2 regions of the Paracoccus sp. SCN 68-21 genome follow, and region 1 is predicted to be linked to the other one. Evidence: riboswitches for the same ligand, from Rfam matches in the RefSeq annotation. Region 1 holds a riboswitch; the other holds the start of a gene.

What was found. Region 1 has a riboswitch for cobalamin ahead of ABS73_RS15870 (DUF1636 domain-containing protein). Riboswitches for the same ligand answer to the same signal wherever they lie in the genome.
Region 2: it holds a riboswitch for cobalamin, as region 1 does, so the genes downstream of both, ABS73_RS08220 (ABC transporter substrate-binding protein) here and ABS73_RS15870 (DUF1636 domain-containing protein) in region 1, are expected to answer to the same signal.

The regions. Positions count from the first base shown of each region.
Region 1 is NZ_MEES01000073.1:1,896-16,306, reverse strand. It holds gene ABS73_RS15925 (cobyrinic acid a,c-diamide synthase CobB) at 1-73, opposite strand, end outside; gene cobM (precorrin-4 C(11)-methyltransferase) at 70-837, opposite strand; gene ABS73_RS15915 (cobalamin biosynthesis protein) at 834-1,157, opposite strand; gene cbiE (precorrin-6y C5,15-methyltransferase (decarboxylating) subunit CbiE) at 1,139-2,329, opposite strand; gene ABS73_RS15905 (cobalt-precorrin-6A reductase) at 2,331-3,065, shown strand; gene cobJ (precorrin-3B C(17)-methyltransferase) at 3,041-3,769, opposite strand; gene cobI (precorrin-2 C(20)-methyltransferase) at 3,766-4,503, opposite strand; gene ABS73_RS15890 (precorrin-8X methylmutase) at 4,503-5,132, opposite strand; gene cobG (precorrin-3B synthase) at 5,132-6,232, opposite strand; gene cobN (cobaltochelatase subunit CobN) at 6,229-9,402, opposite strand; gene cobW (cobalamin biosynthesis protein CobW) at 9,416-10,459, opposite strand; gene ABS73_RS15870 (DUF1636 domain-containing protein) at 10,462-10,833, opposite strand; cobalamin riboswitch at 10,935-11,143, opposite strand; gene cobO (cob(I)yrinic acid a,c-diamide adenosyltransferase) at 11,185-11,814, shown strand; gene otsB (trehalose-phosphatase) at 11,915-12,637, shown strand; gene ABS73_RS15855 (alpha,alpha-trehalose-phosphate synthase (UDP-forming)) at 12,647-13,993, shown strand; gene aroQ (type II 3-dehydroquinate dehydratase) at 14,265-14,411, opposite strand, start outside.
Region 2 is NZ_MEES01000019.1:33,423-47,833, reverse strand. It holds gene ABS73_RS08290 (ATP-binding protein) at 1-136, shown strand, start outside; gene ABS73_RS08285 (hypothetical protein) at 206-628, shown strand; gene ABS73_RS08280 (amino acid ABC transporter ATP-binding protein) at 629-1,369, opposite strand; gene ABS73_RS08275 (amino acid ABC transporter permease) at 1,366-2,040, opposite strand; gene ABS73_RS08270 (amino acid ABC transporter substrate-binding protein) at 2,041-2,796, opposite strand; gene ABS73_RS08265 (enoyl-CoA hydratase/isomerase family protein) at 2,952-3,566, opposite strand; gene ABS73_RS08260 (DUF2125 domain-containing protein) at 3,642-5,168, shown strand; gene ABS73_RS08255 (TldD/PmbA family protein) at 5,235-6,599, shown strand; gene ABS73_RS08250 (3'(2'),5'-bisphosphate nucleotidase CysQ) at 6,586-7,380, shown strand; gene ABS73_RS08245 (fatty acid desaturase) at 7,384-8,406, opposite strand; gene ABS73_RS08240 (LysE/ArgO family amino acid transporter) at 8,578-9,189, opposite strand; gene ABS73_RS08235 (cytochrome ubiquinol oxidase subunit I) at 9,471-10,910, shown strand; gene cydB (cytochrome d ubiquinol oxidase subunit II) at 10,913-11,944, shown strand; gene ABS73_RS08225 (DUF2474 family protein) at 11,944-12,048, shown strand; cobalamin riboswitch at 12,076-12,294, shown strand; gene ABS73_RS08220 (ABC transporter substrate-binding protein) at 12,391-13,392, shown strand; gene ABS73_RS08215 (FecCD family ABC transporter permease) at 13,389-14,411, shown strand, end outside.

The DNA.
Region 1 (14,411 bases):
TCAGCAGGCCCAGCATCAGCATCGTCTTGCCCGTGCCGGATGCGGGGGCGGATATCATCAGGCCCGGCGTCATTCCGGGAACCTCGGCGCGTCACCGACCGGGCGATAGCGTCGGTCGTAATCGCCCGCATAAAGGCGGCTGTCGTCGAACCCCTCAGCCGCCAGCGCCGGGCCGACCAGGATCAGCGCGGTGCGGTCGATGCCCTGCGCGTCCACCGTGGCCAGGGTCGCGCGGATCACCCGCTGGTCCGGCCAACTGGCCCGCCAGACGATAGCCACCGGACAGTCGGGGCCGTAATGCGGCGTCAGATCGGCCACAACCTGCTCCAGCGCGTGGATCGACAGATGGATCGCAAGCGTCGCCCCAGTCGCGGCAAATGCGGCCAGCGTCTCGCCTTCCGGCATCGAGGAGGCGCGCCCCGGCGTGCGGGTCAGCACGACCGATTGCGCCAGGCCGGGCAGGGTTAGTTCCGTCTGCAGCGCGGCAGCGGCGGCGGCAAAGCTGGGCACGCCCGGCGTCACGTCGAAGGGGATGTCCAGCGCCCGCAACCGGCGGATCTGCTCGCCCATCGCGGACCAGACCGACAGGTCGCCCGAATGCAGCCGCGCGACGTCATGGCCTGCCGCATCGGCAGCGGCGATTTCCTCAATGATCTGGTCCAGCGACAGGGGGGCGGTGTTCACGATGCGCGCGCCGGGCGGGCAATGGGACAGCAGGGCCGCAGGCACCAGCGACCCCGCATAGAGGCAGACCGGGCAGGCCGCGATCAGGTCGCGGCCGCGCAGGGTGATCAGGTCGGGCGCGCCGGGGCCTGCGCCGATGAAATGGACGGTCATGGAACCTCTGCGATGGCGATGGTGATGGGGCCGAAGGTCCGGCGCGGATGGGTCAGGCGGCCGCCAGCCGCGATGGCGGCGGCCTCGGCCACCGACCCGGTGGCGTGCAGCGCCAGGATGCGCGGCGATTGCGTGGGGGTGGCGATGCCCGCGACCTGCACCAGATGCAGGGGCAGGGACAGGGCATCGGCCAAGGGCCGGATTTCGGGGGCACGATCGGGGATCGTCGCCAGCGCATCCGCGCCACCCGCGGCCTGCAGCGCGGCGGACAGGTCCGCCAGCGGCGTGCCGGGACGACAGCCTATTCCGGCGATGCGCATGTCACGCTCCATTGCACGATGGGGCGGGCGGCGGTCCAGCCGCGCATCCGGCCCAAGGGGGCGGCCTCGGCGATGTCGATGCGCAGCAGGCGGCCGCCATGGCGGGCGTGACAGTCGGCCAGCAGGGCCTCGGTCTCCAGCGTCACGGCATTGGCGACCAGACGCGTGCCGGGGGTCAGCCGGTCCCACAGATGCGCGATCAGCGCCGCATCCGCCCCGCCGCCGACAAAGATCGCATCGGGGCTGCCCTGCGGCAGCGCGCCAGGGGCCGCGCCGTGGATCGCGGTGACGCGGCCGCCCAGCCCGAAGGCGTCGATATTCGCGCGGATGGTGGCGATGCGGTCGGCGCGCGGCTCTACCGTCACGGCGCGCCCCCCGGCCAGCGCCCATTCCACCGCGACCGAGCCCGAGCCGCCGCCGATATCCCACAGCATCTCGCCTGCGCGCGGAGCCAAGGCGGCCAGCGTCAGGGCGCGGATGGGCGACTTGGTGATCTGTCCGTCATGGGCAAAGCTGTCCTCGGGGCGGCCCGGCACCGAGGACAGGCCAAAGCCGCGCGGCAGATCCGCCCCGTCGATGGCCACCGCCACGGGTGCCGCGCAATCCAGCGCAAAGGCATCGGCGCGGGTCTGGCGGACACGCTCCTGCGGCCCGCCAAGACGCTCCAGCACCGTCAGCCGCGCAGCCCCGGCGCCCTGGTCCACCAGCCATGCGGCCAGGGCGGCGGGCGCGTCGCCGTCGCGCAGGGTCGCGATTATGCGGCAGCCGCGCGCCAGATGCGGGCGCAGGCGCGACAGGGGGGCCGCGTGCAGGCCCAGGGTCACCACCGCCTCAAGCCGCCAGCCAAGGCGTGCGGCTGCCAGCGACAGCACGCCGGGGGCGGGCAGGGCGCGCCATTCGTGCGGCTCCAGCACGGCCGCGATGCTGCCACCCGCGCCGCACCAGAACGGATCGCCCGACACCAGCGCCGCCACGCGCGCGCCCCGCCGCGCCAGCAGAGGCGCCAGATCGAAGGGCACCGGCCATGGCTGCCCGGCCACCCCGGCCAGGTCCAGCAGACGGGGCGCGCCAAAGACGACCTGGGCCGCGTCCAGCGCGGCACGGCTTGCATCCGGCAGGCCCGCCGGTCCATCCTCGCCCATGCCGATGATCGTCAGCCAGGGGTCAGACATGATGCGCGTCCTGCTGCTGGGGGGCACGACCGAGGCCAGCCGCATGGCCGCCATTCTGGCGGGGGCGGGGGTCGATGCGGTGTTCTCCTATGCCGGGCGCACGGCGGCACCTTTGGCGCAGCCGCTGCCCATGCGGGTGGGCGGGTTCGGGGGCGCCGATGGGCTGGGCCGATACCTGCGCGACCAGCGGATCACCCATCTGATCGACGCGACCCATCCCTTTGCCGCCCAGATCAGCCGCAATGCGGATGCCGCCTGCCATGCGGCGGGGGTGCCCATGCTGATGCTGCGCCGCCCGGCCTGGCAGGCCGGTCCCGGCTGGACGCAGGTGGCGGATATCGCGGGCGCGGTCACGGCGTTGCCCGTCACGCCCACGCGGGTGTTCCTGGCCATCGGCAAGCAGACCCTGGCCCCCTTTGCCGCCCTGCCGCATCGCTGGCTGCTGCGGTTGGTCGATGCGCCCGACGTGGCCCCCCTGCCGCACGCGGAGGTGGTGATTGCCCGGGGCCCTTTCGATGTCGCGGGCGACCGGGCGCTGATGGCGGCGCATGGCATCACCCATCTGGTCGCCAAGAACAGCGGCGGCGCGGGGGCCAGCGCCAAGCTGCAGGCCGCGCGCGATCTGGGCATCCGCGTGATCATGATCGACCGGCCCCCGGCCCCCGACAGGCCCCAGGTTCCCGCACCAGAGCAGGCGCTGGACTGGCTGCATCAGACCGCCCCGCGCGGGGTATAGACCCACCGGCCCACCCGCCGCGTGGCCGCGTTTCCGACCAGCACCACGGTGCGCATGTCGGCCATGTCGGGGGTGGCCTCCGCCAGCGTGACGACGCGCAAGGCCTCGTCCGGGGTGCTGACGGCGCGGGCAAAGATCAGCAGGCGGCCGGGTTCGCATTCCTCGCGCAGGACCTCCAGCACGCGGGCGAATCCCTGCGGCCTGCTGGCCGAGCGCGGGTTGTAGAAGGCCATCGCGAAATCGCCCCGCGCCGCGTGGCGCAAGCGGTGTTCGATCAGCGCGATGGGTTTGAGGTTGTCCGACAGGTTGATCGCGCAGAAATCATGGCCCAGGGGCGCGCCGGCCCGCGCCGCGGCCGCCAGCATCGCGGTGATGCCCGGCAGGATGCGGATGTCGGGATCGCCCCCGGCCTCCTCCAGCGCCTCGAACAGGGCCGAGGCCATGGCGAACACCCCCGGATCGCCCGAGGACACGATCACCACCCGCGCACCGCCTGCGGCCAGCGACAGCGCGTGGCGGGCGCGGTCCAGCTCCACCCGGTTGTCGCTGGCATGCAGGGTCAGGCCGGGGCGCGCGGCCACGCGGGCGACATAGGGGATGTATCCGATCACGTCGGTCGCCTGTTCCAGCGCGGCGGCGACTTCGGGCGTCACCATGGCGTCGGACCCCGGCCCCAGCCCCGCGACGGTGATCCAGCCGCTCATTCCGCCACCCGCGCCATGGGGCGCCGCCCGTGCCCATGCACCAGCAGGATCGCGAAATAGGGGCAATCGTCGTCGGCCACATCCGCCAGGGGCGCGATGCGCTGGCCGGGCATGGTACCGCGCTCGATCAGCCAGGCGTCGGCCAGACGACCGGATGCCGCCAAGGCGCGGCGCAGCTTGGGCAGGTTGCGGCCGGTCTTCATCACCACCAGCGCGTCGCTGCCCTGCATGTGGCGGATCAGCTCCGATTCGGGCAGGGTGCCCATCAGCACGGTCAGCACATCGTCGCCCCAAGTCATCGGCTGACCAAGCGCGTTCCAGCAGCCGACCATGCCGGGAATGCCGGGGATCACCTCGACCTGGGCCAGCCCCTGCAAACGGATCTGCAGATGCATGAAGCTGCCGTAAAGGAACGGATCGCCCTCGCACAGGACGACCACATCCTCGGTCTGCGCCAGCTGCGCCAGCCGCGCGGCCCAGAGGTCATAGAACCCCGCCAGCGCGTCGTTGTAATCAGGGTGGTCAAAGGGAATTTCGGTCGTGACCGGGTATTCCATCGGGTATTCGACCGCATCCGGCGCCAGCATGCCCTGGACGATGCGGCGCGCCTGACCGGGCCTGCCGGGCTTGCGGAAATAGGCGACGTGGCGCGCGCCGCGCACCGCCCTGTCGGCCCGGACCGAGATCAGGTCCGGATCGCCCGGCCCCAGCCCTGCGCAGATGATGCGTCCCATCATTCCCTCCGGCTGGCCAGCGCGTTGATCGCGGCGACGGTGATGGCCGACCCGCCAAGGCGGCCCCGCACGATGACCGACGGCACCGGGGGCGCGGCCATCAGCGCGTCTTTCGATTCCGCCGCGCCGACAAACCCCACGGGACAGCCGATGATCGCGGCGGGGCGGGGGCAGGCGGGGTCCTCCAGCATGTTCAGCAGGTGGAACAGCGCGGTGGGCGCGTTGCCGATGGCCACGACCGCGCCCTCCAGGAAGGGGCGCCACAGCTCCAGCGCGGTGGCGCTGCGGGTGTTGCCCATGTCGCGCGCCATGTCGGGCACGCGCGGATCGTTCAGGGTGCAGATGACGGCGTTGTCGGCGGGCAGGCGCGGGCGGGTGATGCCTTCGCTGACCATGCGCGCGTCGCACAGGATCGGCGCACCTGCGGCCAGAGCCGCGCGGGCCGCGGTCGCCATGCCGGGGGTGAAGGCCACGTCGCGCTCCAGGCCCACCAGTCCCGCGGCATGGATCATGCGGACGACGACGGGTTCCTCATCGGTGTCGAAACGCGCCAGATCGGCCTCGGCCCGGATGGTGGCAAAGGACTGGCGATAGATGGCGGCGCCGTCCTTTTCATAGTCATGGGGCATCACAGAACCTTTGGCAGTTGATCGGGGTGCAGGCCGCGCAGGGCGGCCACGTCATGGGCGCGACCGTGCCGGATCAGGTCGAACCCGGCGGGCGTCGCGGTCAGCGTCACGTCCGCCGCGCGGGGCCAGCCGCAGCCCTTGGCGCAACCGCTGACATGCAGGATCGCTCCGTCGGGAACAAGGGTGGCCAGGCTGCGCGCGACGTCACGGGTCGGGCCATGCCCCTGCGGACAGGCGGGCGCGCCGGGGCAGGCGCGCAGGCGCAGCCGCGGGTCGGCGGGGTCCGCGATCAGCCCGTCCAGCGCGGGCAGGGCGCGCGCCCCCTGGGCCAGCAGCATCCGCCACGGCGTCAGGCGCAGAGGCGCCAGCCGGGCCAGCCGCCGCAGCGTGTCGGGTGGGATCTGCCCGAATTCTAGCCCGACGAGCATGCCCTGCGGCACCCGTCCGGGGGTCTGCGCGGGCTCGCCGTCCGTGGCCGCCAGCGTCGCGCCGGGGGGGCACGCGCCGCCCGCGATCAGCGCGGCCATGCGCCCCCGGCCCTGCGGTGCGCCGCCCTGATCCAGGAACCAGCGGGCCAGCGCGATCGCCTGGTCATGGCCGCCAAAGGCAGCGCCCTGCGCCATGCCGTCGGCGCGCAGGATCAGGCCGCCGGGGCCGCGTTCGATGCGGATATCGGCCGGATCGCGGGTCAGGACGGGCGCGGGGCCGGTATCGACGGCAAAGCCGAACTTGGCGGGCAGGGGCAGGCCGCTTTCGGCCAAGGTAGTGGCCAGTTCGGCCGCTAGCGCATCGGTTTGCGCCGCCGCAAAGGGCGTGACGATGATGTTGCGCCGCTGTTCGGTCGCTGTGTCCGCGTCGATCAGGCCGTGCTGGCGCAGCGCGGCGATCAGAGGCGCGTGGGTCGCGGGCGTCACGCCACGCAGCTGCAGGTTGGCGCGGCCCGTCAGTTCGATCACGCCGTTGCCATGGGCCTCGGCGGCATCGGCGATGGCCTGGGCCTGCGCATGGCTCAGCCGCCCGCCGGGAGGGCGGATGCGCACCACCCATCCGTCGCCCGATTCCATCGGGCGCAGCGCGCCGGGGCACCAGCCGCGGATCACGACAGCCCCGCCGCGATCGAGTTGCGCCGCGTGACCCACAGCCCCGCATCGTGCAGCCGCTGGAACAGGTCGCGCATGGCGGCCAGCGCCTCGGGGTTCGCGCCCTGCATGAAATCGACGATCTCGGGGCGGCCCAGGGTCGCGTCGTGATACAGGTCGAACAGATGCGCGGGTACCGCCCCCGCCAGATGCGCAAAGGCCGCCATGTGGTCCAGCGTGGCGGCGATCTCGGCTGCGCCCCGGTATCCATGCGCGGTCATCGCATCGGCCCAGGCCGGGTCGGCGGCGCGGGCGCGGGTGGTGCGGGCGATCTCCTCGGTCAGGGTGCGGGCGCGGGGGCGGTCGGGCTGCGTCGCGTCCAGGTGGTACAGCGCGGGTGCCGCGGCCCCGATCCGCGCCATGGCGGCGGCGAAGCCCCCCTCATGCGCGGCATAATCGGCAGCCAGCAGCAGGTCCGTCTCGGGCAGGTCCTGCGCGTGGACAAAGCTGTCGGCGCGGGTCAGCCGCGCCTCCAGCGCGTCGCGGGCCTCGTGGCTGGTGCCATCCGCGCCGATCGCCCAGCTGGAGGCCGCAATCCACGCCTCGCCCGCCGCCGCACGCGCCTCATCGGTGAAGGTGTCGGGCGCGGTGCCCATGCCCAGCCCGTACTGGCCGGGCTGCGGGCCGAACACCCGCGCGCCCCCGGCATAGGGGTTCTGGTCGGGGGCCTCGTCGCGTGCGGCCAGCGTCGCGGCCCCGGTCTGAAACAGCTGGGCCAGCACCGGGAACACGTCGCGGAACAGGCCCGAGACCCGCAGCGTCACGTCGATCCGCGGTCGGCCCAGCAGCGCCAGCGGCACGACCTCGACCCCCGACACGCGGCCCGACCCCGCATCCCAGACCGGCTTCAGCCCGGCCAGATGCAGGGCCATGGCGAATTCCTCGCCCGCGGTGCGCATGGTCGCGCTGCCCCAGAGGTCCACGACCAGCCCGCGCGGCCAGTCGCCGTGATCCTGCAGGTGGCGGCGCAGCAGCTCCTCGGCCAGTTTCACCCCCTGCGCATGGGCGGATGGCGTGGGCACGGCGCGCGGGTCCACGCTGAACAGGTTGCGCCCCGTGGGCATGACGTCCGACCGCCCCCGATTGGGCGACCCGGACGGCCCCGGCGGCACAAAGCGCCCGGCCAGGGCGGCCATGAGCCCGTCCCGTTCGGCCTGACCGCAGGCGCCGCTGCCCCAGACATGCAGCCCCTCTCCGTACTGGCTTTCCTTGATGTCGCAGACAAAGCGGTCGATGCGGGTGATCGCCTCGGCGGCGCTGGCATCAGACGGGATGCCCAGATCGGCCTCGACCCCCAGGGCACGCGCCTCGTCGCGGATCGCGGCGATCAGGCGGTCGCGGCGGGCGGGGTCCAGCCCGTCGGCGGTGGAATATTCGTCCAAGGACCGCTCCAGCCCCGCCATGCCGGGGGGCAGGGCGGCCTCCCGCATGGGCGGCGGCATATGGCCCAGGGTCACGGCCCCGATGCGGCGCTTGGCCTGCGCGGCCTCGCCCGGATCGTTGACGATGAAGGGATAGATCACCGGCATCGCGCCCAGCAGCGCCGCGGGCCAGCAGTCGCCCGACAGCGCCACCGCCTTGCCCGGCAGCCATTCCAGCGTGCCATGCGCGCCCATATGGATCAGCGCCTGCGCGCCTTGCTGCGCCAGCCACAGATAGAAGGCCACATAGGCATGGCGCGGCACGCGGGTCAGGTCGTGATAGCTGTCCTCGCGCCCCGCGCGGTGGCTGCGCTCGGGCTGCAGCGCCAGGATCACCGGCCCGTGCAGGCTGGCGCGCAGGTGAAAGGCGCCGTCGCGGCAATCGGGGTCGGTCTCGGGCGGCCCCCAGGCCGCGTGCAGATTGTCCTGCAGGACCTGCGGCAGGCGGGCCAGGGCGGCACGATAGTCGTCCAGCGGCCAAGCCACGGTCCCGTCCGGCATCGCGGGCAACTCGGCGCCCAGCATCGCCCCAACGGCCTGCGCGGAGGCCGGCGCGTCCAGCCCCACGGCATGGGCCTGCTGCCAGTCGCGCCCCGGATAGGTGGACAGCACCATCGCCACGCGGCCCGCCCCCTGCGCCAGCGCGCCCCAGGCCACGATGCGATCCACCGCCGCCGCGACCAGCGCCGGGTCGGGGCGGTGGGCAAAGCGCGAATATTGCAGGTCAGGGTCGCGCGGGGCAGGCGACTTGAAGCTGATCAGGCCTGCAAAGATGCGGCCGTCCACCTCGGGCAGGACCACGTTCATGGCCAGGTCCGACGGCGACAGCCCGCGTTCCGCCCCGGCCCAGTCCCGGCGGCGGTTGGTGGACAACGCCACCTGAAAGACCGGGCCGGGGAAGTGGGCAAAGGGCGCCTCGGTTCCCGCCGAAAAGGCGGTGGCATTCACCACCATCGCGGGCGGCTGCGGCAGCGCCGCGTGCAGCCAATCGGCCAGCCCCGCGGTCTTGAGCGAGGGCGCAAAAGCCCCCACCGCCGCGATGCCCCGCGCCCGCAGCGCCCGGATCAGCGCGTCGATCGCCGCCATGTCCGCCGCCGCCAGCCAGCTGCGATAGAAGGTCACCAGCGCGTGTGGCGCCCCCGGATCGGCGATGACGCCGTGATCCGGGTCATAGAACCCCATCTGCGGCAGCGTTTTGATGCCAGGCACCGGCGCCGCGTCCAGGCCCGCCGCTATGGCCAGCTGCGCCAGCGCCGCCTGCGCCGCCACCGCGCCGCCCTGTTCGCAATGCCGCCGCAGCACGCGCAGCACCGATGCGGGCACGGTGGACATCTGATCCAGCCGCGCATCGTCGCGCCCGTCCGCGGGCAGAACCGCCAGCGCGATGCCCTGCCGCCGCGCCAGATCCTGCACGGATGCCAGGCCATAGGGCCAATAGGCCTCTCCGCCGATGATGCGGATCAGGATGCCGCGTGCCCCCGACAGCGTCTGTTCGACATAGGTATCGACCGAGACCGGGTGCCGCAGCGCCACCAGATTGCACAGCCGGGTGGAGGGCAGGCCGCCCGCCGCCCGCTTCCAGCCTTCCGCAAAGGCCCCCAGGTCGCTGTCCGAAAAGGACAGGACCACCAGATCCGCCGGCGTCTGGCCGGGATCATAGGGGGCATCAGACTGATCCAGCCCGACCTGTTCGCGAAAGATGACATGCATCAGGCAGCCCCGGTCATGCGGGCACACCGTCCAGCACGGCGCGGATCGCGGCCATGTCGATATGGTCATGCTCGGCGATCACCACCAGCCGCGACCGGCGCGGGCTGTCGCCCCAGGGCCGGTCGTACTGGTGCCGGACGCGCCCGCCCACGGCCTGGACCAGCAGGCGCATCGGCTTGCCCGCGACGGCGACGTGGCCCTTGACGCGCAGGATGTGCTGTTCCGCGGCCAGCCGCGCGATGCGGGCGGCCAGGTCGGCGGGGTCGGTGATCTCGGGCAGGTCGATGACGACGGTGTCGAAATCCTCGTGCTCGTGGTCGTCGGCGCCGTCATGGTGGCTGGGACGGGCGTCCAGGTCGTCCTCGGCGGCCTTGCCCAGACCCAGAATCAGGCGGGCGTCGATGGCGCCCTCGGTGACGGTCAGGATGGGCAGGGGGCGCGGCGCCTCGGCCTCGATCACGGCGCGGGCGGCTTTGATGCCCGCCTCGCCGGCCAGATCGGCCTTGGTCAGCAGCACGACATCGGCGCAGGCGATCTGATCCTCAAAGACCTCGGACAGGGGCGTCTCGTGGTCCAGGCTGTCATCGGCGGCGCGCTGCGCGTCCACGGCGGCCACGTCGGGGGCAAAGCGGCCCGCGGCCACGGCCTCGGCATCGGCCAGGGCGATCACGCCGTCCACGGTGATCCGCGACCGGATCGCGGGCCAGTCGAAGGCCTTGAGCAGCGGTTTCGGCAGCGCCAGGCCCGAGGTCTCGATCAGGATGTGATCGGGCTTTTGCGGCAGCGCCATCAGCGCCTCCAGCGTGGGGATGAAATCATCGGCGACCGTGCAGCAGATGCAGCCGTTCGACAGCTCCATGATGTTCTCGGCCGGGCAGCTGTCATCGGCGCAGCCCTTGAGGATGTCGCCATCCACACCCAGGGTGCCGAATTCGTTGACGATGACCGCCAGGCGCAGGCCGTTCGGATTCGCCATCAGATGCCGGATCAGCGTCGTCTTGCCCGAGCCCAGAAAGCCGGTGATCACGGTGACGGGGGTTTTCACGAGGTCGGTCATTGTCACTCCTGCGGGGGGAAATGCGGGGGAATCCGCGCAAGGCTCTGCTTGCGGAAGATGGCGGGGCGTTCGCGCCAGGGCACGACCCCGTCGGCGGTGGCGGCATAGGCGCGGGCGCCTGCGGCGATCTCGGCGGCGTCCTCAGGCGTCAGGCGGCCATAGACATAGGACCACTTGGCCGGACCCGACAGGGCCACGGCGCAGCCCTGCGAACAGGCGGACAGGCATTCGACGGGGCGGATCTCGACCCCTTCGGGGGCGGTGCGGGTCAGCACCTCCATCAGCCGCGCGCCGGGGCGGGGCGCGCAGGGATCGGCATCGGGGTCGGGCAGGGCGCCGCGACAGGTGGTGCAGACATGCAGAACAGCGCGCATCGCGGGCCTTCCCTTGGTCGGGGGCAAAGGGGCAGGCCGAAAGGGGGCGGCACGGAAAGGATCCGCCCGTCGCCTGCCGGTTGCGAAACACCCCGTTCGCCCGTCATCGTCAGGTGCTGGCAGGTCTCCCGGCTTGCGGATTCAGGGTCTCCCCAACGGTCGTCCCACCTTCCCAACCCCGTGGGGCCAGTGGATCGGGCGACCTTTCCGGTCACGGTCGCGGGGGCGGCTGCGCTTGGGGTCCGTCAGGACCCTGTCGCATTCCCTCTTCGCCTGCCTTACGACAGGAACCAACACGGGCCCACCAAAAGCCCCGCGCCCGCGATTTGTCAACCATTGAGGAGCCGCACCATGACCCCAACCGACCCTGTTCCCGCCGATGATCTGGACCGCCACGCCGCCAAGATGGCCAAGAAAAAGGCCGCCCGCGACCGGATGATGCAGACCAAGACCGGCGAAAAGGGCCTAATCATCGTCCATACCGGACCAGGAAAAGGCAAATCCTCCAGCGGGTTCGGCATGATCATGCGCTGCATCGCGCATGGCATGCCCAGTGCGGTGGTGCAGTTCATCAAGGGCGCGTGGGACACGGGCGAACGCACGCTGCTGACCACGCATTTCGGCGAGATCTGCCAGTTCCACGCCATGGGCGAGGGCTTCACTTGGGAGACCCAGGACAAATCGCGCGACATCGCGGCGGCGGCGGCGGGCTGGGACAAGGCCAAATCGCTGATCCGCGACCCCGCCATCCGCATGGTCCTGCTGGACGAGATCAACATCGCTTTTCGCTATGGCTATCTGGACGTGGCCGAGGTGCTGGCCTTTCTAGAGGCTGAGAAACCGCCCATGACCCATGTCGTGCTGACCGGCCGCGGCGCCCCCGAGGCGCTGATCGAGGCCGCCGACCTGGTGACCGAGATGACCCAGATCAAGCACCCCTTCCGCGCCGGCATCAAGGCGCAGGCGGGCGTCGAGTTTTGACAGCGCGCGCGATTGAATGCACAAAAGATCACATGGCGGTGAACCTGCGGGCCTGTCTCAGGGTTCACCTTGTGAAACCTGAACGGAGTGTCTCGTGCCGATGACCCTGCCCCTGCTGTCCCCCGATGCCGCGCTGTTTCTGGATTTCGACGGCTGCCTGGTCGATATCGCGCCGCGCCCGGACGCGGTCGTCGTCAGCGCCGCGCTGCGTGACCGCCTGTCGGCGCTGCATCGGCGGCAGGGGGGCGCGGTGGCGCTGATCTCGGGGCGCGACGTGGCCGACCTGCGCGGGCACCTGCCCGATTTTCCGGGCTTTGTCGCGGGCAGCCACGGGTCCGAGCTGTCGCTGGAACCGGGCCGCATCACCACCCTGCATCAGGTCGATTTCGACGCGCCCGCGCTGCACCGCGCGGCCCGCGACCGCGCCGCCCCCCATCCCGCCCTGCTGGTCGAGGAAAAGCCCCACGGCGTCGCGCTGCATTACCGCGACGCGCCCCAGCTGCGCGATTTCGTCGAGACGGTGATGCAGGATCTGGCCGCACAGCATCCGCATCTGGTGCTGCAGCCCGCCAAGATGGCGCTGGAGCTGCGCCCCGGCGGCGTCGGCAAGGACAGCGCCATGGCGCATCTGCTGACCCTGCCGCCCTTTGCGGGCCGGATGCCGGTCTTTGCGGGCGACGACACCACCGACGAACCCGCCATGGCCCACGCCCAGTCCCAAGGCGGCTTTGCCATCAAGATTGGCGACGGGCCCACCGCCGCCCATCACCGCCTGTCCGACCCTGCCGCGCTGGCCGCCTGGCTTGACGCATCTCTGACCTGAGGAAACCGCATGTCCCGCCTAGTCGTCGCGTCGAACCGCCTGCCTTTGGGCAAGAATCCGTCGGGGGGGCTGGTCGTCGCGCTGGAGGATGCGCTGCGCAGCTCTGGCGGCGTCTGGATCGGGTTCTCGGGCGAGGTGACCGACCATCCCGCACCGGACCTGCAGGACCATCCGGGCGCCGCCTTCCAGCGCATGTCCTTTGACCTGACCCCGCAGGATCACGAGGAATATTATCTGGGCTATTCCAACTCGATCCTCTGGCCGCTGTGCCACGGGCGGCCGAACCTGATGCGCATCCAGCCCGAATATCTGGACGGCTATGCCCGCGTGAATGCGCTGATCGCGCGGATGATCGTGCCGCATCTGCGCCCTGACGACCGCATCTGGGTGCAGGATTACCACCTGTTCCCGCTGGCCGCCGAACTGCGCGCCCTGGGGGTCGGCAACAAGATCGGGCATTTCCTGCACATCCCCTTTCCCGGCCCGGCCGATTGCGCGGCCCTGCCCAACCCGTCCCAGCTGTTCGACTGGCTGTCGCATTACGACCTGCTGGGGTTCCAGGCCGATCGGGACATGGGCGCATTCGCCGAAAGCGCGCGTCAGCTGGCCGATGGCGATCTGGTCTCGCCCGACCGGTTCCGCATCGCGGGGCGCGACGTGCGCACGCAGGCCTTTCCCATCGGCATCGACGCGGCTTCGTTTATGGCCGAGGCGGTGGACGCCCCCGACAGCGACCGCATGCGCATGCTGACCGGTGCCAAGATGATGATCGGGGTGGACCGGCTGGACTATTCCAAGGGCATCCCACAGCGGTTCCGCGCCTATCAGCTGCTGCTGGAAAAGATCCCCGACCTGCATGAAAAGATCAGCTTCCTGCAGATCGCGCCCCCCACCCGCGGCGCCGTCGAGGCCTATCAGACCATCCGGGAGGAGACCGAGCATCTGGCAGGCCGCATCAACGGACAGTTCGCGACGCTGAACTGGACCCCGATCCGGTTCATCCACCGGCCCTTTCTGCGCCCCGTCCTGGCGGGGCTGTACCGTCAGGCGCGCATCGGGCTGGTCACGCCGCTGGCGGACGGCATGAACCTGGTGGCCAAGGAATATGTCGCGGCCCAGAACCCCGACGATCCGGGCGTGCTGATTCTGTCGCGCTTTGCCGGCGCGGCCGAGACGATGGACCAGGCCCTGATCATCAACCCCCACGACCCGCATGATCTGGCCGTGGCGATGGCCCAGGCCATGCGCATGTCGCAATCCGAACGCCGCGACCGCCACGCCGCCCTGCTGGAGGGCGTGGTCACCCATGATGTCGCCTGGTGGTCGCGGACCTATCTGGAGGCACTGGCAGGATAGGCGCGCGAATCGGCTGATGGGTCTGTCTGGCGCGTTTTCTGCACAACGAACGGGCAATGCGCCGGAAATCAGCACGTCACGGCGGCATCGCCTGTCGCGCCTGCTGCGTTGCAGCGTCGGGCGGTGACAGGCCCGCCGGACAGGCGCAAGGTGAACTCATGAAGCAGATGCTTCGTGGCGTCCTCCTCCCGGTCCGGCCACGGACCATTTCCGGAAAGCCGTCGGTTCCCGCGCACCCCTCCTCCCTGCGCCCGGAACCGGCGGTTTTTTGTCAGATCAGCGTCGCCACATGGCGCAGCGCGGCGACATAGCCGCCCAGGCCCAGCCCCGCGATCACCCCATCCGCCCGATGCGACACATAGGAATGGTGGCGAAATGCCTCGCGCTTGTGGACCTGGCTGATATGGACCTCGATCAC
Region 2 (14,411 bases), on a different contig from region 1:
GGGCACCGCCAGCGGTGTGGGACTGGGCCTGGCGATCGTCTCGACCATCGCCGCGCAGCATGGTGGGCGGCTGGAATTCCACCGCGCCTCTCCGGGGCTGGAGGCACGTCTGACCCTGGCGCGGCGGTGGGCGTGACGCAGCGTCCGGGAACCCTGATGGCAAAATCCGCGTTTTCCCGATGAATTCGCAAGAAAGGCTATCATCATGACCCGCGCAGATCCCATCATTCGCCTTGGCTTTGCCGGCGCGGTGGCGCTGCTGAGCGTCACGCCCGCTTTGTCCGCCAGCCCCGCCCAGCCCGTCCAGGGTTGGAGCGCCATGCAGGGCATCGCCCCCGCCACCCTGCTGGAGAAGATCCACACCCTGCCGGTGTCCGAACTGGCCATCGACGATCAGCCCTATTGCGCGTCCGACGCGGAAATCGCGGCCACCCTGCGCCATGATTTCGACGAACACCCCGTCGAGACCGCCGGCGCCCAAGGCACCGAGCTGTGGGGGTCGGACCAGCTGGGGACCTGGACGCTGGTCGCCCCGCGCGCCGATGAGACCAGCTGCATCATCGCCAGCGGCATCGGCTTCAGCGATGACCGCAGCACGCAGGCCTATTACACCGTGGCCGGGTTGTAATCAGCCCACCCGCCGCAGGAAGGCCCGCGTGCGGTCGTCCTGCGCCCGTCCGAACAGCTGTTCGGGCGGCCCCTGTTCGACGATGCGCCCCCCCTCCATAAACACGACCCGGTCGGCGATCTCGCGGGCGAACTGCATCTCGTGGGTGACGATCAGCATGGTCTGGCGCCCGTCCGCGATGCGGCGGATCAGGTCCAGAACCTCGCCCACCCATTCGGGGTCCAGCGCGCTGGTCGGCTCGTCGAACAGCATCAGATCGGCGTCCAGCGCCATCGCGCGCCCAATGCCCACGCGCTGCTGTTGCCCGCCCGACATGGCGGCGGGATAGCTGTCGCCGCGATCCGCCAGCCCGATCTGCGCCAGGATGTCGTCGGCCCGCGCATGGGCGCGATCAGCGGACCAGCCGCGCACAGTGGTCAGCCCTTCGGTGATGTTGGCACGCGCGGTCTTGTTGGCGAACAGGGCATAGTTCTGGAACACGAACCCCGTCCGCCGCCGCAGCGCCAGAATGTCGGCGCGGCTGGCACGGGCGGCATCCACTGTCACGTCGCCCATGCGGATCTGGCCCTGATCGGGCTGGTCCAGCCAGTTCAGGCAGCGCAGCAGCGTCGATTTGCCGGTGCCCGACGGCCCGATGATCGCCACGCGTTCGCCCGGCTCAAGGCACAGGTCGATGCCGTTCAGCACCGTGTTGGTGCCGAACCGCTTGACCAGTCCGGTGATCTCGATCTGACAGCTCATCGGGCGACCGCCTTTCCAAGGCTGGATTCCAGCCGGCGCTGGCCGACCGACAGGGTTTCGACGATGACCCAATAGAACAGCGCGACCACCAGGAACGCCTCCAGATACAGAAAGCTGCCGGCGGCCTCCTTCTGTGCGGCGCCCATCATCTCGGTCACGCCCAGGGTGAAGGCCAGCGAGGTGCTTTTGATCATGTCGATGAAATAGTTCATCAGCGTCGGCGCCGCCGTCCGCGCGGCCTGGGGCAGGATGATCCGGCGCAGCAGCTGGCCCTGGGTCATGCCGATGGATTGGGCGGCCTCCCATTGGCTGCGGTCGACGCCCAGGATGGCGCCGCGGATGCTCTCGGCCATATAGGCCGAGAAATGCAGCGTCAGGCCGATGATCGCCGCCGTCACCCCGTCGATGCCGGTCATGGCGGGCACCACCTGCGGCAGGCCGAAATAGAACAGGAACAGCTGCACCAGCAGGGGCGTGCCCCGGAAAAAGCTGATGAACACCGCCACGATGCGGTCCAGCACCGGCACGCGCAGCACCCGCACGATGGCCAGCGCCGCCGCCAGCGCCAGCGCCGCGATCATGGCGATGACCGCCATGAACAGCGTCAGCGGCACATAGTCCGCGATGACCGGGACCAGCTCCCACATATAGGCGGTGTCCAGGGGGCGCATTTACTCGGCCACGGGCTGCGTGACGTCGGCCTCCAGCCATTTCTGGGATATCTCGGCCAGGGTGCCGTTCTCCTTCAGCGTGGTGATGGCGGCGTCCACGCGGTCGCGCAGCGCCTGCCCGGCCTCGTCATTGCGGAAGGGCAGGGCATTGCGGATCTCCGAGAACGGCTCTCCGGCCAGCTCCAGCGGCAGCGGGCTCTGCGCGATCACCTGCGCGGATGACACGCGGTCCATCACGAACGCATCGACCCGGCCCAGGGCGGTGTCCTGTTCGATGTTGCTCTCATAGGTGCGGATGTCGATCTGATCCGCATTGGGCAGTTCGCGCAGCAGCTGTTCGAAATTCGACCCCAGGTTCACCGCGACCGTCTTGCCGTCCAGGCTTTCGGGGCCGGTGATGCCCGCCGCATTGCCTTCGCGGGTCACGATCTGCGCGCCGTCATAGACATAGGGCTGGGTGAAGGCAAAGGCCGCCTCGCGTTCGGGGGTGATGGTGATCTGGTTGGCGATGGTGTCGATGCGGTTCGATTCCAGCGCGCCGATCAGACCCGAAAAGGACATGGTGACGAATTCGACCTCGTTGCCGGTCTCGGCGGCGATGGCGTTCAGGAAATCGACCTCAAAGCCCTGCAGTGTGTCCGCGCGGGTGAAGGTGAAGGGGAAATAGCCGCCCGACATTCCGACCCGGATCGTGTCGGCGGCGGCGGGCAGGGCGGTGGTCAGCGCCAGAATGGCGGCCATGATGGGGGTGCGCATCGGAAAACTCCTTTGGTTCTTGGGCCTTACCTGCGATCGGCGCGCCCGGTCCGCAAGGCTGTGGCGGCAGAAAAGGACAATCATCGGCGCGGCCCCGCATCGCGAAGGACAGGCCGTCTGCCCAAACGGCCCGCCGCGAATGTTGTTCCGACCGCTTAGCGCGTCATCGCCTTGATCGCGCCGACATGGGCGGCGTCGGCGGCCAGCGCATCGGTGGCCAGCGCGCGGGCGGCATCGGCCAGCTCGGGCGCCGGGTGCAGGCGGTCGACCAGGCCCCAGGCCAGCGCCTCGGGGGCCTCGATCCGGGCGCCGCCCATCAGGATCATCCGCGCCCGCGCCGGTCCCACCAGCGCCACCAGCCGCCCCGGATCGCTGGCCTGCGGCAGAAAGCCAAGCCGCATCACCGGATAGAAGAACCGCGCCTCGGGCACCGCCAGGCGGATGTCGCAGGCCAGCGCCATGCCGAAGGCGCCGCCCGCCAGTGTGCCGTTCAGCGCCGCGATGGTCAGGCAGGGCAGGGCGGCCAGCGCGGCGGACAGATCCTCCCATTCGGGGGCGGTGGCCAGACCCGCGCGGGCCTCGTCCAGGTCGGCGCCTGCGGAAAAAATGCGCCCCGTGCCGGTCAGGATCAGCGCGCGCGCCCCGCTGCCGCGGGCGGCATCGACACCCGCGCGCAGGTCGCGCAGCATCGCGGCGGTCAGGGCGTTCGCCTTGTCGGGGCGGTCGATGGTCAACAGGGACAGGCCGTCCCGGTGCTGGCTGTGGATCACGACTTGTTCCCTTTCCCTTTCGGCGTCACTGTGTCAGAAATCCCGCCAATTTCAGGTTTGCGAAAGGTATCCGCCATGAACCGCCCCCTTGCAACCTCGGCCCTCGCGCTGATCCTGGCCGCTGGCCCCGTCCTTGCCGACGTCACCCCTGCCGAGGTCTGGCAGAACCTGCGCGACAGCTATGAGCAGATGGGCTATCAGGTCCAGGTCGGGTCGGAGGACGCCGCAGGCGACGCCCTGACCCTGACCGATGTGACGCTCAGTTCGGACGAGGCCGAGGCCGCCGAGTTCTCGTTCACCATGCCCCAGATCGCGCTGACCCCGGTGGGCGACGGCTCGGTCCGGTCGGTGATCGACGGCCAGATGACCTTGGTGATGCGCGATGCCGGCCCCGAGGGAGAGCCGATGGGCTTTGACATGACCCTGGACGCGCCGGGCAACGAGACGATCTCGTCGGGCACCCCCGACGACATGCGCCACAGCTTTGTCATGCCAACCATGGCCCTGTCCGGCCGCGCGCTGGACAGCGAGAACGACGCGCCCCTGACCGCGACCCTGACCGGGGTCGAGGGCGTCCAGACGATGACGCGGGCCGCCGATGGCAGCGGCGCGCAGACCTATGAGGGCCGCGCCGACAGCATGGAGATGTCGCTGACCGCCAGCGGCCCCGCGCTGGACGCCCCCGAAGGGTCGGAGGCCACCGACGATTTCGCCGCGACCTTCACCATCAACGACCTGACCATGAGCGGCGACGGCACCACCCCCGCCGGAGAGGTCAATTTCGGCAGCCAGCCGACCCAGGCCCTGCAGGCCGGGTTCGCGGGTCAGGGCACCTTGGGCATGGGCGCGACCACGGGCACCTTCAGCGCCAGCGCGCTGCGCGCCGACGGCCCCGACCAGGAGACCAGCGGCAGCTTCGAGGCCGCAAGCGGCACGCTGGCCGTGTCCATGAGCGCCGAGGGTCTGTCCTATGAGGGCGGCCTGACCGACATGGCGGTCAACCTGACCTCGTCCGACATGCTCTTCCCCATCGCCTATGCGGCGGCCGAGAACCGGTTCCGCCTGGCCATGCCGGTCGTGGCGTCCGAGGCGGAGCAGCCCTTTGCGCTGACCTATCTGTTGGACGGGCTGACGCTGGATGACGCGATCTGGCAGGCGATGGACCCCGAGGCGACCCTGCCCCGCGACCCCGCCCGCCTGTCCATTGACCTTGAGGGGCTGGCGGTGCTGACCGGCAACTTCATGGACCCCGACGCCGCCGTCCCCGCCGAGGACGAGATGCCCTTCCTGCCGCGCAGCCTGTCGATCCGCGATTTCTCGATGTCGGCGGTGGGGGCCGAGGCCGATGTGTCGGGCGAGCTGACCTTTGGCGATGACCCGACCCAGCCCATCGGCACGCTGTCGGGCACCTTCTCGGGGGTGAACACCTTCCTGGACCGCCTGGTCGCCATGGGCGTCGTCCCGGCCGAACAGCTGATGGGCCCGCGCATGATGATGGCCATGTTCGCCCGCCCCGTCGACGGCGCCGAGGACCAGCTGCAGACCGAGATCGAGTTCCGCGAGGGCGGGTCGATCTTTGCCAACGGCCAGCAGATTCAGTGACCTCCGACGCCTGACATCGGGCCGGGGCATGCGTCCCGGCCCCTTCCCTTGCCGCAAGAGAGACCCATGACCGCTGCCACCGACGACCCCCTCCGCCTGAAACGTCTGGCCGAGGCGCTGATCGACGCCGCCCGCCGGGCCGGGGCCGACCAGGCCGATGCGCTGGCGGTGGACGGTCGCTCGGTCAGCATCGACGTGCGCGCGCGCGGTCTGGAACAGGCCGAACGCGCCGAGGGGATCGAGATCGGCCTGCGCGTGCTGATCGGCGGGCGTCAGGCGGCGGTCTCCTCCTCCGATCACGGCGATCAGGCCATCGCCCAGATGGCCTCGCGCGCCGTCGCCATGGCGCGCGAGGCCCCGGTGGACGACCATCTGGGCCTGGCCGATCCGTCCCAGCTGGCGCAGGCCCGCGACGCGCGCGGTCTGGACATCACCGAGGACGCGCCCGAGCCGGACCCCGCGCATCTGCAGGACATGGCCCTGCGCGCCGAGGCCGCCGCCCTGTCCGTCCAGGGCATCACCCAGGTCGAGGCCGCGAATGCCGCCTATGGCCATCGGCGGATGTGGCTGGCGGCGACGAACGGGTTCTCGGGCGGCTACGGGCGCACCACCCATGCGCTGTCGGTCGTGGCCATCACGGGCGAAGGCCTGCGGATGGAACGCGACTATGCCGGCGAATCGCGGGTCCATGCCGCCGACCTGCCCACCCCTGAGGAGATCGGCCTGCTGGCCGCGGAACGCACCCTGGCGCGGGCCGGCGCGAAAAAGCCGCCGACCGGGGCCTTTCCGATCCTGTTCGACCGGCGCGTCTCGGCCTCGCTGATCGGGCATCTGCTGGCGGCGGTGAACGGCAGCGCCATCGCGCGGGGTGCCAGCTGGCTGCGCCGCGATCTGGGCGAGCCGGTCCTGCCCCCCGGCATGGATCTGGTCGAGGACCCGCTGCGGCCCCGCTATCCCTCGTCGCGGCCCTTTGACGCCGAGGGGCTGGCCACGCGCCGCCGCCTGATCGTGGCCGATGGCGTGCTGCAGGGCTGGACGCTGGATCTGGCCACCGCGCGCAAGCTGGGCATGGACAGCACCGCATCGGCCTCGCGCGGCCTGGCCTCCAGCCCGCAGCCGGGCCACAGCAACGTCATCCTGACGCCGGGCACGGCCAGCCGCGACGACCTGATCGCGCGGATGGGGACCGGGCTGGTGGTGACCTCGATGCTGGGCGCCTCGGTCAACGGGACGACGGGCGATTATTCGCGCGGCGCGGCGGGGTTCTGGGTGCAGGATGGGCGGATCGCCTGGCCGGTCAACGAATGCACCATCGCGGGCAACCTGCGCCAGATGCTGATGACGCTGGTGGCGGCGGATGACGCCCTGCCCTGGCGCGGCCATGAGGTGCCCAGCCTGCTGGTCCAGGGCATGACCGTTGCAGGGGCCTGAGTCGTTGCAGGGCGCGCAGGCCGATCTGGACCTGCTGACCGCCGCGGCGCGCGGGGCGGGTCAGATCGCGCTGCGATACTGGCGGCGCGATCCGCAGGTCTGGGACAAGGCCGATGACGCGGGCCCCGTGACCGAGGCCGATCTGGCCGTGAACGACGCCCTGCAGGCGCATCTGATGGGCGCGCGCCCCGCCTATGGTTGGCTGTCCGAGGAATCCGAGGCCGATCCGTCGCGCCAGGATGCGCAGCACTGCTTTATCATCGACCCGATCGACGGCACCCGCGCCTTCATCGACGGGCAGGAGGGGTTCGCCCATTCGCTGGCCGTCGCCCGCGACGGCCGCATCGTCGCGGCGGTGGTGCATCTGCCGGTGCCCGATCTGACCTATGCCGCCCATGCGGACGGTCCGGCCGCGCTGAATGGCCAGCCCATCGCCCCCACCGATGCCGGGATCGAGGGCGCCCGCGTCCTGACCTATCGCGCCATCGCCGATTCGCCCGATTGGCGCGACGGCATGCCGGGGTTCCGGCGCGAGTTCCGGTCATCGCTGGCCTGGCGCCTGTGCCTGGCGGCCGAGGGGCGGTTCGACGCCGCCCTGTCGCTGCGCGCGGCCTGGGAATGGGATATCGCGGCGGGCGCCCTGATCGCGGAACGCGCGGGCGCGCGGGTGACCGACCGGCGCGGCCAGCCGATGCGGTTCAACAGCACGCGCGCGCAGGTGGACGGCCTGATCGTGGCGGGCCAACGGCTGCACGGGCAGCTGCTGGCGGCGCTGGTCTGACCCTCAGGCGATGCCGTAGCGGGCGCGGGCCTCGGCAAAGGAGATCAGCTTGCCCTGGGGGTCGTCCCACAGGTGCAGGCGCACCGCCGACAGGCTTTCGCGGATGGTCAGGCGCTGTGCCTCGGCCAGCTCGCGGTGGTCGCGGATGACCTCGCCCAAGCGGTAAAAGGGGATGCGCGAATACAGGTGATGGACGTGGTGGATGCCGATATTGCCGGTCAGCCAGCGCAGCGGCTGCGGCAGCACATAGTGAGAGCTGCCCTCCAGCGCCGCATCGTGGATCTGCCAATCCTCGGCGCGCGACCAGTGGGTCTCCTCGAACTGGTGCTGGACATAGAACAGCCAGACGCCGATGGTCGCGGCCACCACCACGGTCGGCAGGAACACCACCAGCACCGGCAGCCAGCCCCCCGCCCACACGATCAGCGCGACCAGCACCGCGATGGCGGCATTGGTGCCCATCGCCGACATCCAGTACTGCCGCTGGCCCATCAGGCCCAGGGGCAGGCGGTTCTGCAGGATGAACAGATAGCTGGGGCCCAGCACGAACAGCACCATCGGATGGCGGTACAGCCGGTACATGAACCGCCCGAACCCGCTGCGTGCCCGGTATTCGTCGATGGTCAGCGTCATCACGTCGCCGATGCCGCGCTGATCCAGATTGCCGTGATAGGCGTGATGGATCGCGTGGGTGCGTTTCCACACCGCATAGGGGGTCAGGGTCAGCACGCCCAGGCTGCGCCCGACCCAATCCTGCGCGCGGCGGTTCTTGAGGAACGAGCCGTGCCCGCAATCATGCTGAATGATGAAGATGCGGACCAGGAACAGCCCGTTCGCCGCCGCCAGAATCAGCGCCAGCCAGGCGCTGACCGACAGCGCGGCCCAGGCCAGCGCCCAGACCGCCATCAGCGGCAGCAGCGTCACGGCCAGTTCGAACAGGCTGCGCGGGGTCGAGGGGTCGCGATAGCGCGCCAGCGTGGTCAGCCATTCGCGGGCGCTGCGGGGGGATAGAGGTTGGTCGAGCATCAAGGCCTGTCGTTCTGCGTCCAGCCGTGCCGGCGCCTGTCGGGAGCCGGCGGGCGTGCGGGGCCGGTGAGGCACCACGGCGCCAACGGCCTTGTGGGTGCGGTTGCAGTTAAGGCCGTGCGCGCGGTTTTTCAACAGATATGATGCCGCAGTCACGGGGTTTTGCCCCCGTCAGCCCGCGATCCACGGCCACAGCAACCGCAGGGCGATGGCCCACATGACCAGCGCCACCGCCAGCTCCAGCCGCCGCCACGCCGCCGGGCGGGCAAAGACCGGCCGCAGCCATGCCGCGCCATAACCCAGGCTGAAAAAGAACAGCAGCGACCCGGTCATGGCGCCCGCGGCAAAAGCCACTTCGCGCCCTGGAAACTGGGTCGAGATGGCGCCCAGCAGCACCACCGTGTCCAGGTAGACATGCGGGTTCAGCCAGGTGATGGCCAGACAGGCCAGCAGCACCCGCCCCAGCCCCTGCGACCCGCCCGGCGCGGCCTGCAGCGCGTCCTGCGCGGTCAGGGCCGCGCGCAGGCTGCGCGCCCCGTACCAGATCAGGAAGGCCGCCCCCGCCAGCCGCATCACCGGGTCCAGCCAGGGCATCCGCGCCATCAGCACCCCGGCCCCCGCCACCCCCGCCGCGATCAGCACCGCATCCGAGATCGCGCAGGTCAGGCACACCGCCAGCACATGCCGCCCGCGCAGCCCCTGACGCAGGACAAAAGCGTTCTGCGCGCCGATCGCCAGAATCAGGCCAAGTCCGGTCATCAGGCCGGTCAGAAAGACGGTCATGGAGGCTCTCCGCTGCGATGCCCCGCCCTAGCGCGCCGGGGCCGATGAGGCAAACCGTAGCGGCCGGGGGGTGGCGCTGGACGGCAGGCCGGTGGGCAGATCGGCCACAGCGCAGGGGGGCGTGACATCAAGGCTCTTGCATGTGTCGGGGGGGCGGGCGCACAATTCGACCATGTTCAGGGGTGCGGGCCACGGCGCAAGGTCGCGGGTCGCCCGGACCCGGAACGCCCGTCCCGAACCGGCCACGCCCCGGCGCGTGCCTTTGCCGTGAAAGGCACCCGATGTTCGACAATGCCGACGCGATCCTGCTGGCCCGCATTCAGTTCGCCTTCACGGTCAGCTTCCACTTTCTGTTTCCCGCCTTCACCATCGGCCTGGCCAGCTTTCTGGCGGTTCTGAACGGGCTGTGGCTGTGGACCAAGGACAGCAAGTATCTGGATCTGTTCCGATACTGGGTCAAGATCTTTGCCCTGGCCTTTGCGATGGGCGTCGTGTCGGGCATCGTGATGTCCTATCAGTTCGGCACCAACTGGTCGGTCTTTTCCGACAAGGCGGGACCGGTCATCGGCGGACCCATGGCCTATGAGGTGCTGTCGGCGTTTTTCCTGGAGGCCGGGTTCCTGGGCATCATGCTCTTCGGCCGCGAGCGCGTGGGGCCGACGCTGCACATGGTGGCCTGCGCGGCAGTGGCCCTGGGCACGGCCTTTTCGGCCTTCTGGATCCTGTCGGTGAACAGCTGGATGCATACCCCGGCCGGGTTCGAGATCGACGCCGCCACGGGTCAGTTCCTGCCCACCGATTTCTGGCAGGTCATCTTCAACCCATCCTTTCCCTATCGCCTGATGCACACGGTCACGGCGGCCTATCTGACCACGGCCTTCATCGTCGGGGGCGTCGCCGCCCTGCACCTGCTGCGCCACCGGCATCGCCGCGACCGCGTCAGCCCGGCCACGCGCACCATGTTCAGCATGGCGATGTGGATGGCCGCGATCTTTGCCCCGGTCCAGATCGTGCTGGGCGATTTCCACGGCATCAACACGCTGGAACATCAGCCTGCCAAGGTCATGGCCATGGAGGGCCATTTCGAAAGCCACGAGGCAGGCGCGCCGCTGTATCTGTTCGGCATCCCCAACCAGGAGGAGCAGCGCCTGGACTATGCCGTCGGCATCCCCAAGCTGTCCTCGCTGATCCTCAAGCACGACCTGAACGCGCCGCTGGCGGGCCTGGACACCATCCCACGCGAGGATCAGCCCCCCGTGGCCATCGTCTTCTGGTCGTTCCGCATCATGGTGGCCCTGGGGTTCGCGATGCTGGGCATCGGGCTGTGGTCGCTCTGGGCGCGCTGGCGGGGCGTGCTGCATGACAGCCCGATGCTGCACCGCGCGGCGCTGGCCATGGCGCCGTCGGGCCTGATCGCCGTGCTGGCGGGCTGGGTCACGACCGAGGTCGGGCGCCAACCCTTTACCGTCTATGGCTATCTGCGCACCGCCGACAGCGCCGCGCCGCTGGATGCGGCGGCGGTAGGGGCATCTCTGATCGCCTTTATCGTCGTTTATTTTGCGGTCTTTGGGGCGGGGACATACTATATCCTGCGTCTGATGAACCGCGCCCCCAGCAGCAATGAGCCGCGCCTGAAGGACGATCTGGACAGCCCGATCCGCACGGCGGGCACCACGCCCGCCCAGCAGCACCCGACCCGCCGCATCCAACCCGGAGAGTGACCATGCCCATTGCCGAAGGCGTTTCGCTGGATCTGACCGTCATCTGGGCCTTCATCATCGCCTTTGCGGTGCTGGTCTATGTGATGCTGGACGGGTTCGACCTGGGGTTGGGCATGCTGTTCGCGGTCGAACCCGAAGGCCATGACCGCGACGTCATGATGAACTCGGTCGCGCCGGTCTGGGACGGCAACGAGACCTGGCTGGTGCTGGGCGGGGGCGGGCTGTTCGCGGCCTTTCCGCTGGCCTATGCGCTGATCCTGCCCGCGCTGTATGCGCCGATCATGGCGATGCTGCTGGCGCTGATCTTTCGCGGGGTCGCGTTCGAATTCCGCTGGCGGACGACGCGCTGGCGCAAGGTCTGGGACGTGGCCTTCATCGGCGGATCGGCGATGGCGGCGCTGGCGCAGGGGATCACTCTGGGCGGGCTGCTGCAGGGCATCGACATCGACAAGGCCGCGCGACAGTATTCGGGCGGCTGGTGGGACTGGCTGACGCCCTTCACGCTGATGGTGGGCGTCGCGGTCATGGTCGGCTATGCCCTGCTGGGCGCGACCTGGCTGGTGATGAAGACCGAAGGCCCGCTGCAGGACCGGATGCGCAAGCGGGCCTGGGTCCTGGGCGTCGCGACGGTCGTGTTCATGGGCGTGGTCAGCCTGTGGACGCCGTTCCTGCAGGACGGCTATTACAGCCGCTGGTTCGGGGGCTGGAACATCATCCTGGCGGCGGGCGTCGGGGCGGCGGTGCTGGCCCTGGCCTTTGGCATGTTCCGCACGCTGATGGTCAATCACCACGACTACTGGCCGTTCCTGTTCGCCCTGGGCATGTTCATCCTGGGCTTTGCGGGGCTGGGATTCTCGATGTTCCCCTATATCGTCCCCGTCCAGGTCACCATCTGGGAGGCCGCCGCCCCCGAGAACAGCCAGATCTTCATGCTGGTCGGCGCCTCGGTGCTGATCCCGGTGATCCTGGCCTATACCGCCTATTCCTATTGGGTGTTCCGCGGCAAGATCGACCCGAACGAGGGGTATCACTGATGCCCGCACCCCTGCGCAAGCTGGGCTGGTTCGTGGGATTGTGGCTGGCCAGCGTCGCGGTCATCGGCACGGTGGCCTTCCTGATCCGGCTGTGGATCGTCTGATCCGCGCTTGACGCGCCCCGCCCCGCGCGCCATTCAGGCGGCGATGGTTTCCGGCGGGCCAAGGTTCCTGCCGGATGAAAAGGGAACGCGGTGAGGTGTAGCCATCAGGCGCCGAACCCGCGACTGCCCCCGCAACTGTAAGCGGCTAGGCTGTTCCGACGATGCCACTGTCCCCTTGGGGGGCGGGAAGGCCGGAACAGCCCGCGATCCGCCAGTCAGGAGACCTGCCATCATCGACACTTCAACCGGGCGGGGTGCCCTGGGGACGTGCGATGTCGTGGCCCCCGGGTCCTTGCGCGCGGTTTTCCGGCCCCTGTCCCCGTTCTTCGGGAAGGAAGACGGATGACACGGCTTATTTCGGTCGCAGCCCTGCTGCTGGCCCCCCTGATGGCGCAGGCCGCGCCGACCCAATACCCGCTGACCTTGGACAATTGCGGCTGGCCGCTGACCTTTGACGGCCCGCCCGACAACGTGGTCTCCATCGGGCAATCCACGACCGAGATCCTCTATGCGCTGGAGGCGCAGGACCGCATGGCGGGCACCGCGCTGTGGTTCAACGAGGTGCTGCCCGCCTATGCCGAGGTGAACGAGGGGGTCGAGCGCATCGCCGACAACATGCCCGGATTCGAGGCTGTGGTGAACAAGCGCCCCGGTTTCGTGCCGACGATGTTCGACTGGATGATCGGCGCGCAGGGCGTGGTGGGCACGCGCGAGCAATTCGCCGATCTGGGCATTCCCGCCTATGTCATGCCGACCGATTGCGCGCAGAAGAACAACACGGTCGGCGCCGACGGCACCCGCCTGGCCGACTTCGACATCGCCACCCTGTACCAAAGCATCGACGAGATCGCGGCCATCATGGACCTGTCCGACCGGGGCGACGCCCTGATCGCCGACCTGCGCGCCCGAGAGGCGGCGGCGGTCGATCGTGCGCAGGCCCTGGACCTGCCCGATGCCTCGGCGGTGGTGTGGTTTTCATCGGCGCATCTGGAGGTCGATCCCTATGTCGCGGGCGGGCGGGGCATCCCGGCTTGGATGCTGCGCGCCTTGGGGCTGCGCAATGTCGTGACCTCGGACGAGGAATGGCCAACCGTGGGCTGGGAAACCATCGCCCGCGCCGACCCCTCGGTCATCGTGATCGCGCGGATGGACCGCCGCCGCTTTCCCGCCGATGACCACGAGGCCAAGCTGGAGTTCCTGGCCCGCGACCCCGTCACCAGCCAGATGACCGCCGTGCGCGAAGGCCGCATCATCATCCTGGACGCCGAGGCAATGCATGCCGGCATCCGCATGATCGACGGGCTGGAGGCGCTGACCGACGCCATGGCGGACCTGCCGCGATGAGCGTGGCCACGGCCAGCCCGCCCCTGACCCGTCAGGGGCTGCGTGCCGCCCGGCAGGCGGCCTGGGTCGCGGCGGTGCTGGCCGCGGCCCTGCTGGCCGGGATCTGCATCGGCGAGACCCCGATTTCGGTGACGACCGTCCTGCAGGTACTGGCCAACCGGTTGTGGGGCGCCGATCACGCACTGGACGCGATCGAGGCGGGGATCATCTGGTCCTATCGCCTGCCGCGCACGCTGGTCGCGGGGGCCTGCGGGGCGGGGCTGGCGATCTGCGGGCTGGTCCTGCAATCGCTGCTGCGCAACGCGCTGGCGGACCCTTGGCTGCTGGGCATCTCGGCGGGGGCCTCGACCGGGGCGGTGCTGGTGACGGTGGCGGGTGTGGGCGGTGGCATGGTCGCCATGTCGGGCGGTGCGCTGATGGGCGCGCTGACCGCCTTCGCGCTGGTCGCGGGGCTGGCGCGGCTGTCGGGCGGCGGTCCGGGCGCGCGCGGCGCGGGTCAGATCGTGCTGGCGGGCATCGCCGGATCGCAGCTGTTCAATGCGCTGACCTCCTTCGTGATCGCGAAATCGGCCAGCGCGGAACAGGCGCGCGGGCTGATGTTCTGGCTGCTGGGCAACCTGTCGGGCGTGCGCTGGCCCGATGTGCATCTGGCCGTGCCCGCCGCGCTGATCGCGCTGGTGGTGGTGGCGGCCCATGCGCGCAGCCTGGACGCATTCGCCTTTGGCGCGGAATCGGCGGCCTCTCTGGGGGTGCCGGTGCGGCGGGTTCAGGTGGTGCTGATCGGTGCCGCGGCGATGGCGGCCGCCGTGATGGTGTCGATCACCGGGGCCATCGGTTTCGTGGGGCTGGTGGTGCCCCATGCCGCGCGGCTGCTGGTCGGCGTGCGGCACGGCCGGCTGGTGCCGGCATCCGCGCTGATCGGGGCGGTGTTCCTGATCGGGGCCGATATCCTGTCGCGGGTGCTGATCCCGGGGCAGGTCCTGCCCATCGGCGTCGTGACCGCGCTGGTCGGCGCGCCG